Regions from separate parts of the Xanthomonas theicola genome, predicted to be linked through region 2. Evidence: predicted binding sites of a transcription regulator. Region 2 holds the regulator's gene; each other region holds the start of a gene.
What was found. The regulator FliA, encoded in region 2, starts transcription of late flagellar genes. The targets are predictions, from matches to a motif close to TAAAGTTTNNCNNNCNNNGGCCGATAA.

Region 1: G4Q83_RS07235 (STAS domain-containing protein) is a predicted target of FliA. The motif match lies at 1,283-1,309, and genes of this name have one in related genera.
Region 3: G4Q83_RS06825 (methyl-accepting chemotaxis protein) is a predicted target of FliA. The motif match lies at 1,754-1,780, and genes of this name have one in related genera.

The regions. Positions count from the first base shown of each region.
Region 1 is NZ_CP049017.1:1,594,697-1,597,967, forward strand. Features, by position in the region: gene G4Q83_RS07230 (chemotaxis protein CheA) at 1-866, opposite strand, end outside; gene G4Q83_RS07235 (STAS domain-containing protein) at 880-1,197, opposite strand; gene G4Q83_RS07240 (hypothetical protein) at 1,515-1,838, shown strand; gene mfd (transcription-repair coupling factor) at 1,861-3,271, opposite strand, start outside.
Region 2 is NZ_CP049017.1:1,107,929-1,111,199, reverse strand. Features, by position in the region: gene flhF (flagellar biosynthesis GTPase FlhF) at 1-540, shown strand, start outside; gene G4Q83_RS04935 (MinD/ParA family ATP-binding protein) at 527-1,411, shown strand; gene G4Q83_RS04930 (RNA polymerase sigma factor FliA) at 1,408-2,157, shown strand; gene cheY (chemotaxis response regulator CheY) at 2,176-2,568, shown strand; gene G4Q83_RS04920 (protein phosphatase CheZ) at 2,568-3,179, shown strand.
Region 3 is NZ_CP049017.1:1,498,866-1,502,136, forward strand. Features, by position in the region: gene G4Q83_RS06820 (hypothetical protein) at 85-381, opposite strand; gene G4Q83_RS06825 (methyl-accepting chemotaxis protein) at 535-1,725, opposite strand; gene hflD (high frequency lysogenization protein HflD) at 1,855-2,469, opposite strand; gene mnmA (tRNA 2-thiouridine(34) synthase MnmA) at 2,466-3,271, opposite strand, start outside.

The DNA of each region.
Region 1 (3,271 bases), 490 kb from region 2:
ACGGTGGTGGGCGCGGCAGCCGCAGCCGGTGCCGGCGTGGCGGGCGCGAGCGGGGCGACCGCCGCGGGCGTGTCGAAACCGGCGAAATCGTCGGCGTGGGCGCTGCTGCCCGCCTCGGCGACCAGCAGCGGCAGTTCCAGGTTGGCGGCGTCGCCGTGCGGATCCACCGCGATCACCTGCAGTTCGCAGTCGTCGCGGACGAACTCGAAGATGTCCTCGATCGCGGCCTGTTGCACGTGCGCGCGCAACAGGATGTCGAAGCCCAGATAGCAGGCTTCCGGGTCCAGTTCCGGCAGCGCCGGCACGCGCGTGTGGCGGGTGCGCACCGCCAGCAGCGTGCCGAGGCTGCGCAGGCAGCGGATCAGGTGCAGCGGCGAGTTGCCGAAGCGCAGCGCGTCGCTGAACAACTGCAGCGAGATCCGCCAATAGCCGGTCTGCGCCGGTGCGGCGGCGGCGACCGCTGCCGGTGCGGCGGCCGGTTGCAGGTAGGTCTGCAGGCGTGCCAGCAGCGGCTCGCCGGCGGCGGCGATGGCGGCTTCGTCGGCCTCGGCGCCGGCCGCCGCTTCCACCAGCGTGCGGAGATGGTCGCAGCAGGCCAGCATCAGCTGGATCAGTTCCGAATCCAGCGCCACCGCGTTCTCGCGGACCAGATCGAGCACGCTCTCGACGAGGTGGGTGAAGCCCACCAGTTGCGCCAGGTCGAACAGCCCGCCGGAGCCCTTGATCGTGTGTGCGGCGCGGAAGATGGCGTTGACCGCGTCCGGACCTGCTTCGCCGCGTTCGGCTTCCAGCAGGTTGCGTTCCATGTCCTCGAGCAGGTCGCGGCTCTCGGCGATGAAAGTCTGCAGCAGTTGAGCGAGATTCATAGCGTGGCGCCGATCAGTGGAGGGGGTCGCCGGCAGGCGCGAGCGTGTCGCGCAGGCCGAGCAGGTCGAGCGCCTCGTCGACCGGCGCGCTGCAGCCATCGAGCTGGAACGGCCTGCCCAGCGCGCGCAACGCGGCCTGGGTGGCGAGCAACAGCTGGATGCCGGTGGCGTCGATTTCGGTGACCGCCTGCAACTGCAGCTGCAGGCCGCCGGGGTGCTCCAGCGCCGGCAGCAGCAACGGTTTCAGTTCGCCGGCGCGGCGGATGGTCATGTCGCCTTCCACGCTCAGTTGCAGCGGCAGGCGCGGGGAGTCCGGGGATGGTGAGCGCATGGCGTGTCTCCGATACGGGCAGTGAAACGGCGCACCCGGCCGTGGCACGGGTGCGAACAAGCCGTTCCCGGCTTGCTACCAGCAGATATCGGCCTCTTCTGGGAATATTTAGCCCTGGCGACACATTTTGTCTTGCAAAACTTCTTGACAAGGATGATTTGTTCAGCATGAGAGTTGGCCTCCATTCCAGGTGTGCGTGGCGATGCCTGGCACCGGATCCGATGCATCCGCCGTGCCAGCGCCGTGGCGGGCGCCGCCCAAACCAAAACGGTGGGTGCGACCGGTCGTCGTTGGCGACGCGCGGACCTGTGCGCTGCGTGCTCGAGCAAGCGGATGGCGTGCCGCTTCACCACGCAGCCGTGCTGGGCGTCGTTCAGCGCCTTGGTGCGTTCGTCCAGAGCGTTCGTCGGCTGCTGCAGCTTCCCGCCCAGCGGCGCGAAGTGGGCAGTCTGGAAATCGTCCGGCAGTGCCGCGATTTGCTCGAGCGTGGCGAACACGGCGTCGACGTTGGCGACATGGCCGGTCGTCGGCGCCTGTTGCAGCTGGCCGGCATCGTCCGGCGCCGAATCCCGGCCCGGGTCCGGCGCATGGCGGGCGGGCAGGGAAGCGCCGGCAAAACGTGTCAGGCGGGCGCCTCGTGAAGGCGGCGGCGGCAACCCCGGATCATCGCGGCGACAGCGCCGCCAGCAGGCCGCGGGCGGCGTTGAAGCGATCCGCGGCGTCGGGCAGCGGCAGTTTCAGTTTCAGTTTGTCCGGACCATCCATCGCGTACAGCCTGGGCTGCTTCTGGATCATCTGGATGACGGTCATCGGATCGACGCTGGGCTTGGCCTCGAACACGATGCGCCCGCCGTTCTCGCCCAGTTCCAGCTTGCGGATGCCCAGGTCGCCGGCGCCGCGCTTGAGTTCGGCGAGCGCGAACAAGTGCTTGACCGGGTCCGGCAGCAGGCCGAAGCGGTCGATCATCTCCACCTGCAGCTCGCGCAGGGTCTCGGCGTCGCGCGCGCTGGAGATGCGCTTGTAAAGGGTCAGGCGGGTGTGCACGTCGGGCAGGTAGTCGTTCGGGATCAGCGCCGGCACGTGCAGCTCCACCTCGGCGCCGCGCGCTTCCTCACCGGCGTCCAGGTCCGGCAGCCTGCCCTGGCGGATGCTGCGCACCGCGCGTTCCAGCAACTCGGTGTACAGGCTGAAGCCGACCTCGGCCATCTGCCCGCTCTGGTCCTCGCCGAGCAATTCGCCGGCGCCGCGGATCTCCAGGTCGTGCGTGGCCAGGGTGAAGCCGGCGCCGAGTTCGTCCATCGAGGCGATCGCCTCCAGCCGCTTCTGCGCGTCGCCGGTGATGCTGCGCCGGTCCGGCACCAGCAGGTAGGCGTAGGCGCGGTGGTGCGAGCGGCCGACGCGGCCGCGCAGCTGGTGCAGCTGGGCCAGGCCGAAGCGGTCGGCGCGGTTGATGACGATGGTGTTGGCGTTGGGGATGTCGATGCCCGATTCGATGATCGTGGTCGACAGCAGCACGTTGAAGCGCTGCTTCTGGAAATCCAGCATCACCCGTTCCAGTTCGCGCTCGGGCATCTGCCCGTGGGCGATGCCGATGCGCGCCTCAGGCGCCAGCTCGCTCAGTTCGCGTTGCATGCGGCCGATGCTTTCCACGTCGTTGTGCAGGAAGTACAGCTGCCCGCCGCGCGCCAGTTCGCGCTGGAACGCCTCGCGCAGCAGCGCGTTGTCCCAGGCGGTGACGAAGGTCTGCACCGCCAGCCGGTTCGGCGGCGGGGTGGCGATGATCGACAGGTCGCGCAGCCCGGCCATGGCCATGTTGAGCGTGCGCGGGATCGGCGTGGCGGTCAGGGTCAGCAGGTGCACGTTGGCGCGCAGCGCCTTCAACGCCTCCTTCTGGCGCACGCCGAAGCGCTGTTCCTCGTCGACCACGACCAGGCCCAGGTCCTTGAACTTCACGTCCGGCTGCAGCAGGCGGTGGGTGCCGATGATCACGTCGATGCCGCCGTCGGCGACCTTCTCCAGCTCGGCCTTGATCTCCTTGGCGCTCTTGAAGCGCGACAGCACCTCCACCCGCAGC
Region 2 (3,271 bases):
CGCGACGTGGCCCTGGTCACCACCGACACCATCCGCGTCGGCGGCCGCGAACAGCTGCACAGCTACGGCCGCCAGCTCGGCATCGCCGTGCACGAGGCCGACAGCGACACGGCGCTGCAGCAGCTGCTGGAGCGCCTGCGCGACTACACGCTGGTGCTGATCGACACCGCCGGCATGGGCCAGCGCGACCGCGCCCTGGCCGCACAGCTGCACTGGCTGCGCGCCTCGCGAGTGGTCCGGTCCTTGCTAGTACTGCCTGCCAACGCGCATTTCTCCGACCTGGACGAGGTGGTGCGCCGGTTCGCCGGCGCCGATCCGCAGGGGGCGATCTTGACCAAGCTGGACGAAACCGGGCGGTTTGGCAGTGCCCTGTCGGTGGTCGCGGACCACCGGCTTCCCCTCACCTGGGTGACCGATGGTCAGCGCGTGCCGGACGACCTGCACCGTGCCAACGCCGCCAGCCTGGTATTGCGCCTTGAAGATTTGCGGCGCGCTGCCGATAAGCCCTGTACTCCGGAGCAGACCCATGCCGTCGCGTGATTACGTCAATCTCACCAATGCCTTCCCCCTGTCGGCGACGCGCAGCGAACCGCTGGGCCCGGTGCGCACGATCGCCGTGACCGGCGGCAAGGGCGGCGTCGGCAAGACCAACATCTCGGTCAACCTGTCGATGGCGCTGGCCGACATGGGCAAGCGCACCCTGCTGCTGGACGCCGACCTCGGCCTGGCCAACGTCGACGTGCTGCTCGGGCTGACCCCCAAGTTCACCCTGGCCGACCTGGTCGCCGGGCGCTGCACCCTGGAAGAGGTGCTGGTGGACATGCCCAACGGCCTGATGGTGGTGCCCGCCGCCTCCGGCCGCCGGCACATGGCCGAGCTGCCGCCGGCCCAGCACGTCGGCCTGGTCAACGTGTTCTCCGAGCTGCAGCGCGAACTGGACATCATGGTCATCGACACCGCCGCCGGCATCACCGACAGCGTGCTGACCTTCTGCCAGGCCGCGCAGGACGCGGTGGTGGTAGTGTGCGACGAGCCGGCCTCGATCACCGACGCCTACGCCCTCATCAAGGTGCTCTCGCGCGAGCGCGGCGTGGACCGGGTGCAGATCGTCGCCAACATGGTCCGCGACCTCAACGAGGGCCGCCTGCTGTACGACAAGCTGAGCCGGGTGTGCGAGAAGTTCCTCGGCGACGTGTCGTTGAACTACCTGGGCTGCGTGCCGCAGGACGACTGGCTGCGCCTGGCGGTGCAGCGCCAGCAGCCGGTGGTCAAGGCCTACCCGTCCAGCCCGTCGGCGCAGGCGATCGCCGAAATCGCGCGGCGCACCTCGCGCTGGCAGGCGCCGACGGCGGCGCGCGGCAACGTCGAGTTCTTCGTCGAACGGATCATCCAGCAAGGGGTCGCCGCATGAACGCCGCCGCCCAGTACCGCGCCGTACAGCGCAACAGCGCCAACGACTACATCGCCCAGCATTCGGACCTGGTGCGGCGCATCGCCCACCACCTGGCGGCGCGGCTGCCGGCCAGCGTGGAGATCGACGACCTGATCCAGGCCGGCATGATCGGTCTGATCGAGGCCTCGCGCAGCTACGACGCCGACCAGGGCGCCTCGTTCGAGACCTACGCCTCGATCCGCATCCGCGGCTCGATGATCGACGAGATCCGCCGCGGCGACTGGGTGCCGCGCTCGGTGCACCGCCGCGCCCGCGACGCCGCCTCGGCGATCCGCAAGATCGAGCAGAGCACCGGCCGCGCCGCCGCCGCCAACGAAGTGGCCGCGGCGATGGACATGCCGCTTCCCGAATACCTGCGGTTGATGGAAGATGCCGCGCGCGGCCAGGTGCTGAGCCTGGAGTCGCGCATCGAGGACCACGGCGAGCTGGACAGCATCGCCAAGGGCGGCCCCAACCCGCAGCAGATGCTGGAGCGCAGCGAATTCGGCCGCGAACTGGGCAAGGCGATCGCGCAGTTGCCCGAACGCGAGCAGTTGGTGCTGTCGCTGTACTACGAACAGGAATTGAACCTGAAGGAAATCGGCGCGGTGCTCGGCGTCAGCGAGTCGCGCGTGTGCCAGATCCACGGCCAGGCCACGGTACGGTTGCGCGGGCGCCTGAAAGCGTTCGAAGCGGCCGACGCCGGCCTGGAAGACGAAGAATAAGACCCAAGGGAGTTAGCGGTGAACAAGAACATGCGGATTTTGATCGTGGACGATTTCTCGACGATGCGGCGCATCGTCAAGAATCTGCTCGGCGATCTGGGCTTCACCAACACTGCAGAGGCCGAGGACGGCAACAGTGCGCTGGCGGCACTGCGTTCGGCGCCGTTCGAGTTCGTGGTCACCGACTGGAACATGCCCGGCATGACCGGCATCGACCTGCTGCGCAACATCCGCGCCGACGACAAGCTCAAGCACCTGCCGGTGCTGATGGTGACCGCCGAGGCCAAGCGCGAGCAGATCATCGAGGCCGCGCAGTCCGGCGTGAACGGCTACATCATCAAGCCGTTCACCGCGCAGACCCTGCAGGAGAAGCTCGGCAAGATCTTCGAACGCCTGGGAGCGACCGCCTGATGAAAGCGACCGCCGAACGTAGGGCCCTGATCGAACGCCTGCAAGGTGCGCTGGACGCACTGGAACGCGGGGACGAAGCCGGCTGGCGCAAGGAAATCGACACGCTCGCCGCCTGGCGCACGCGGCCGATGATGCAGGGCCTGAGCCGGCTGGCGCGCGACCTGGGCCAGGCGCTCGGCGAGCTGCCCACCGTCCCCACCGAGGCCGGCGAGCTGGACGATGCCTGCTCGCGCCTGGACCACGTGGTGGCGATGACCGAACAGGCCAGCCATCGCACCCTGGACCTGGCCGAGGAATGCCGCGCGCTGGCCGAACAGCTGCGCGCCGGCGGACTGAGCGGCGAGCAGGGCGAGATCCTCGACAAGATCCGCCACAACCTCACCGAGATGGCCCTGGCGCAGAGCTTCCAGGACCTGACCGGGCAGATCATCCGCCGCGTCGCGGCGATCGTGCGTCGCGTGCACGAGGGTTTCGGCGCGCTGGGATTGCCGCCGAAGGACGACAACAAGAAGGCCGACGGCGGCCTGGCCGGCCCGGCGCTGGCCGGCCTGGACCGTCACGGCGTGTCGCAGAACGACGCCGACGACCTGCTGTCCGGACTGGGGTTGTAGGACCTGCCTACGCGATTGGAATAGGCCACGCCGCGCTTTGGTGCGGGCGGGGCAAGGAAGAATGAGGGAATTTATGCCGATAAACGACCGAA
Region 3 (3,271 bases), 390 kb from region 2:
CGAGCAGCCACAGTGGATCACGCGGTGCAGCGAGGTCGCGATGGGGCGCCGCAGGCGCAGACGGCAGCGACCGCGCAGGCCGGTTCAGTCGTCGTCGGGCAGCACCGTGTAGCCAGGCGCCTGGGCCGGCGCACCGGCGGCGGCGATGGCCGCCCCGTTCAGGCCCATGTCCCAGGCCAGCCCTGCCCAGACCGGGTCGGCGATGCGGCTCCCCGGCGCCGCGTGCCCGCGCGCGGCGAGCATCCGCCGCAGTTCGTCCTGCGCCGCGGCTTCCAGCTGCCGCAGCGCGCGGCCCGGCTGGCGCCGCGCGGCGATCGCGGCGACGGCGTCCCCCATGCCGGGTGCGCCATCGAGCGCCGCGGTCAGGTCGTCGCAAGGCATGGCCGCGACTCGGGGCGCAGACGGGTGCAAAGGCATCGTCGCGTGGAAAGGCATCGGCTCGGCCGGGGGTAGGGCAGGCGTGACAAGCCCCGGCCGGGACCGGGGACTGGCGCGGTAGGGAGCACGGCGTGCATCCGGACAGTGGGGGATGGATCAGAACAGTTCGACGGTGCCGGCACCCATGCTCTGCTGCGCCACCGGCTTGTGCGGCGGACGCTCCCACTCCACGCGCATCTCGCGCAGGCGGCTGCCGACGCGCTGCAGGGCCTCGACCAGCTCGCTGTCGAACACGCCGCCATTGCGATGCAGCAGTTCCTGCAGCGCCACCGCCTCGCGGTTGATCGCGGTCAGGCGGTCCAGGTGGGTGTGCACCCCGCCCAGGGCCTGGGTGGCGATGTCCTCGAACTGCAGGGCGCGCACCGCTTCGGCGACGCTGCTGTCGATGGCACGGCCGCATTCGGAGATCTCGCGCATGCCGTCGCCCAGCGAATTGTTGATCGCCGCCACGTTGTCCAGCATCGATGCGGCCTCGGCGCGCGCCTCGCGGGAGCGGTCCATGTCGCGCGAAGCCATGTGCGAGACCGTCTCGCGGACCTTGGCGATGGCGTCCTTGGAACTATGCGCCAGCTTGCGGATCTGCTCGTTGAAGGTGGTCGAGCGCTCGGACAGGTTGCGCACCTCGTCGGCGACCACCGCGAAGCCGCGGCCCGCCTCGCCGGCACGCGCCGCTTCGATCGCCGCGTTCAGCGCCAGCAGATTGGTCTGGTCGGCGATCGACTTGACGTCCTCCAGCAGCGCGAAGATGCCGTCCAGGTGCTGGGACATGTCGTCGATGTAGTGCACCGTGGCGCTGCTCTGGCCGCTGACCTGCTCCAGCGCCTCGACCAGTTGCTCCATGCGTTGGCTGGCATGCTGGGCGAAGCGCGCCACGTCCACCCCGGCACCGCCGTCGTCGCCGGCGCGGTCCACGATCCGGGCCAGCGCCACGCTCTGCTGCCGCGACTTGCGGTTCATCGCCTCGAAGCTGCCGCCCAAGCCGCTGACCGCCTGGCGGATCAGCTCGCGGGCGCGTTCGATCTCGCTGCGCGAGCCGTCGATCTCGTTGCCGACGAAGTTGCGCAGCTCGGACAGCAGCTGATCCTGCTCGCGCATGATCTTGGACTGCTCCGGCGAGCGCCGGCTCTGGCTGTATGCCGTCCAGGCGGCGAAGCCCAGCCAACTCAACGTCATCGTGGTGAGGATGGCCCAACGGACCGGAGCCGGCCAGTCGAAACCGGCAGCGATGGGGAACAGCAGCGTCAGGGCGAGCGGGGCGGCCAGACGGATCAGGAGGCGTGAGTACATGGACGTTCTCGGCAGATTCACGATTGCTGTATCGGCCGTCCCCCCTCGGTCTTTAGGCGCAGCTTGGCCCGATCGCGGCCATGCGGGCCAGACCCGCCCCGCAGGCGCGCCGACGCCGGGGCCGCGCGTTCAGCGCAGCGCGCGGTCCACCGCCTCGAGCATGCGCCGCTTGGCCAGCAGGAAATCCCACAGGCTGCCGCCCATCTGCCGCCACAGCACCGCCGAGCGCACCGCTGCCAGCAGCAGCGCGCGGATCTCCGCGACCACCCCGGCCTGACCCAGGTAGTGTGGGTTGCCCTGCACCATGACCCGCGGGCGCAGATGGCTGATGGTGTCGGCATACAGCTGGCCGAGCGCGCCGATCACCTCCGGGTGCGCGCTGTCGGCGTGTTCCTCCAGCACCGGCACGATCCGCGCGATGCCTGCGCTGACCTTGGCGCTGGTCTCGGTGTCGCGCACGAAACGCCGCTCCAGCTGCACGACCGCCAGCGCCAGCCGCGGCAGCATCTCGTCCTGGCCCTGGTTGCGGAAATAGTTGTGCAGCAGGCGCAGCCCCGGCGCGACCTCGCCGGCCCGGCCGTACACCGCCTCCGGGGTGTCGGCGTCGGTGCGGAACACGCTGTCGAGCAGGATCCGCACCAGCGATGCCTCCGACTGCCCGGTCTCGGCGATGCGGCGCACCTGCTGCAGGGCCTGGGCGACGCCGGCCAGCGCCAGCACGCGCGCGTCCATGGAATCGGTCATCGGGTGGTTTCCTCAAGTGAAGCGGGGTGCTGACGCTGCGCCAGGCGGCGTTCCAGCGCGGCGTCGGTGGTGGCGATCACGGCGCCGCCCAGGCATTCGTCGCCTTGGTACAGCACCAGCGACTGGCCGGGGGTGACGGCGCGCTGCGGGCGCGCGAAACGCACCGCCAGCGTGCCGTCGTCGCCGACCTCGACCGTGCACGGTTCGTCGGCCTGGCGGTAGCGGGTCTGCGCGGTGCAGTCGAAGCACCGCGCCGGCGCCGACCCGGCGATCCAGTGCGCGGCTTCGGACTGCAATCGTGTGGACATCAGATGGGGGCTGTCGCGGTCCTGGTCCACGTACAGCACGTTGCGCGCCACGTCCTTGCCGACCACGTACCACGGCGCCGCCGCGCGGCCGCGCATGCCGCCGATGTTCAGGCCCTCGCGCTGGCCCAGGGTGAAGTAGAACACCCCCGGATGTTCGGCCACGACCTGCTCGCGCGGGTCGCGGATCTGGCCGCGCCGCGCCGGCAGGTAGCGGCCGAGGAATTCGCGGAAGTCGCGCTCGCCGATGAAGCAGATGCCGGTGGAGTCCTTCTTCGCGTGGGTGGGCAGGCCGGCCTCGCGGGCGATGCGCCGCACCTGCTCCTTGGGCAGCTCGCCGACCGGGAACAGGGTCGCGGCCAGCTGCGACTGGCCCAACTGGTGCAGGAAATAGCTCTGGTCCTTGTTGCGGTCCACCCCGCGCAACAGCCGCCAGCGAGCCTCGGCGAACGCCACCCGTGCGTAGTGGCCGGTGGCGATGTGCTCGGCGTCGAGTT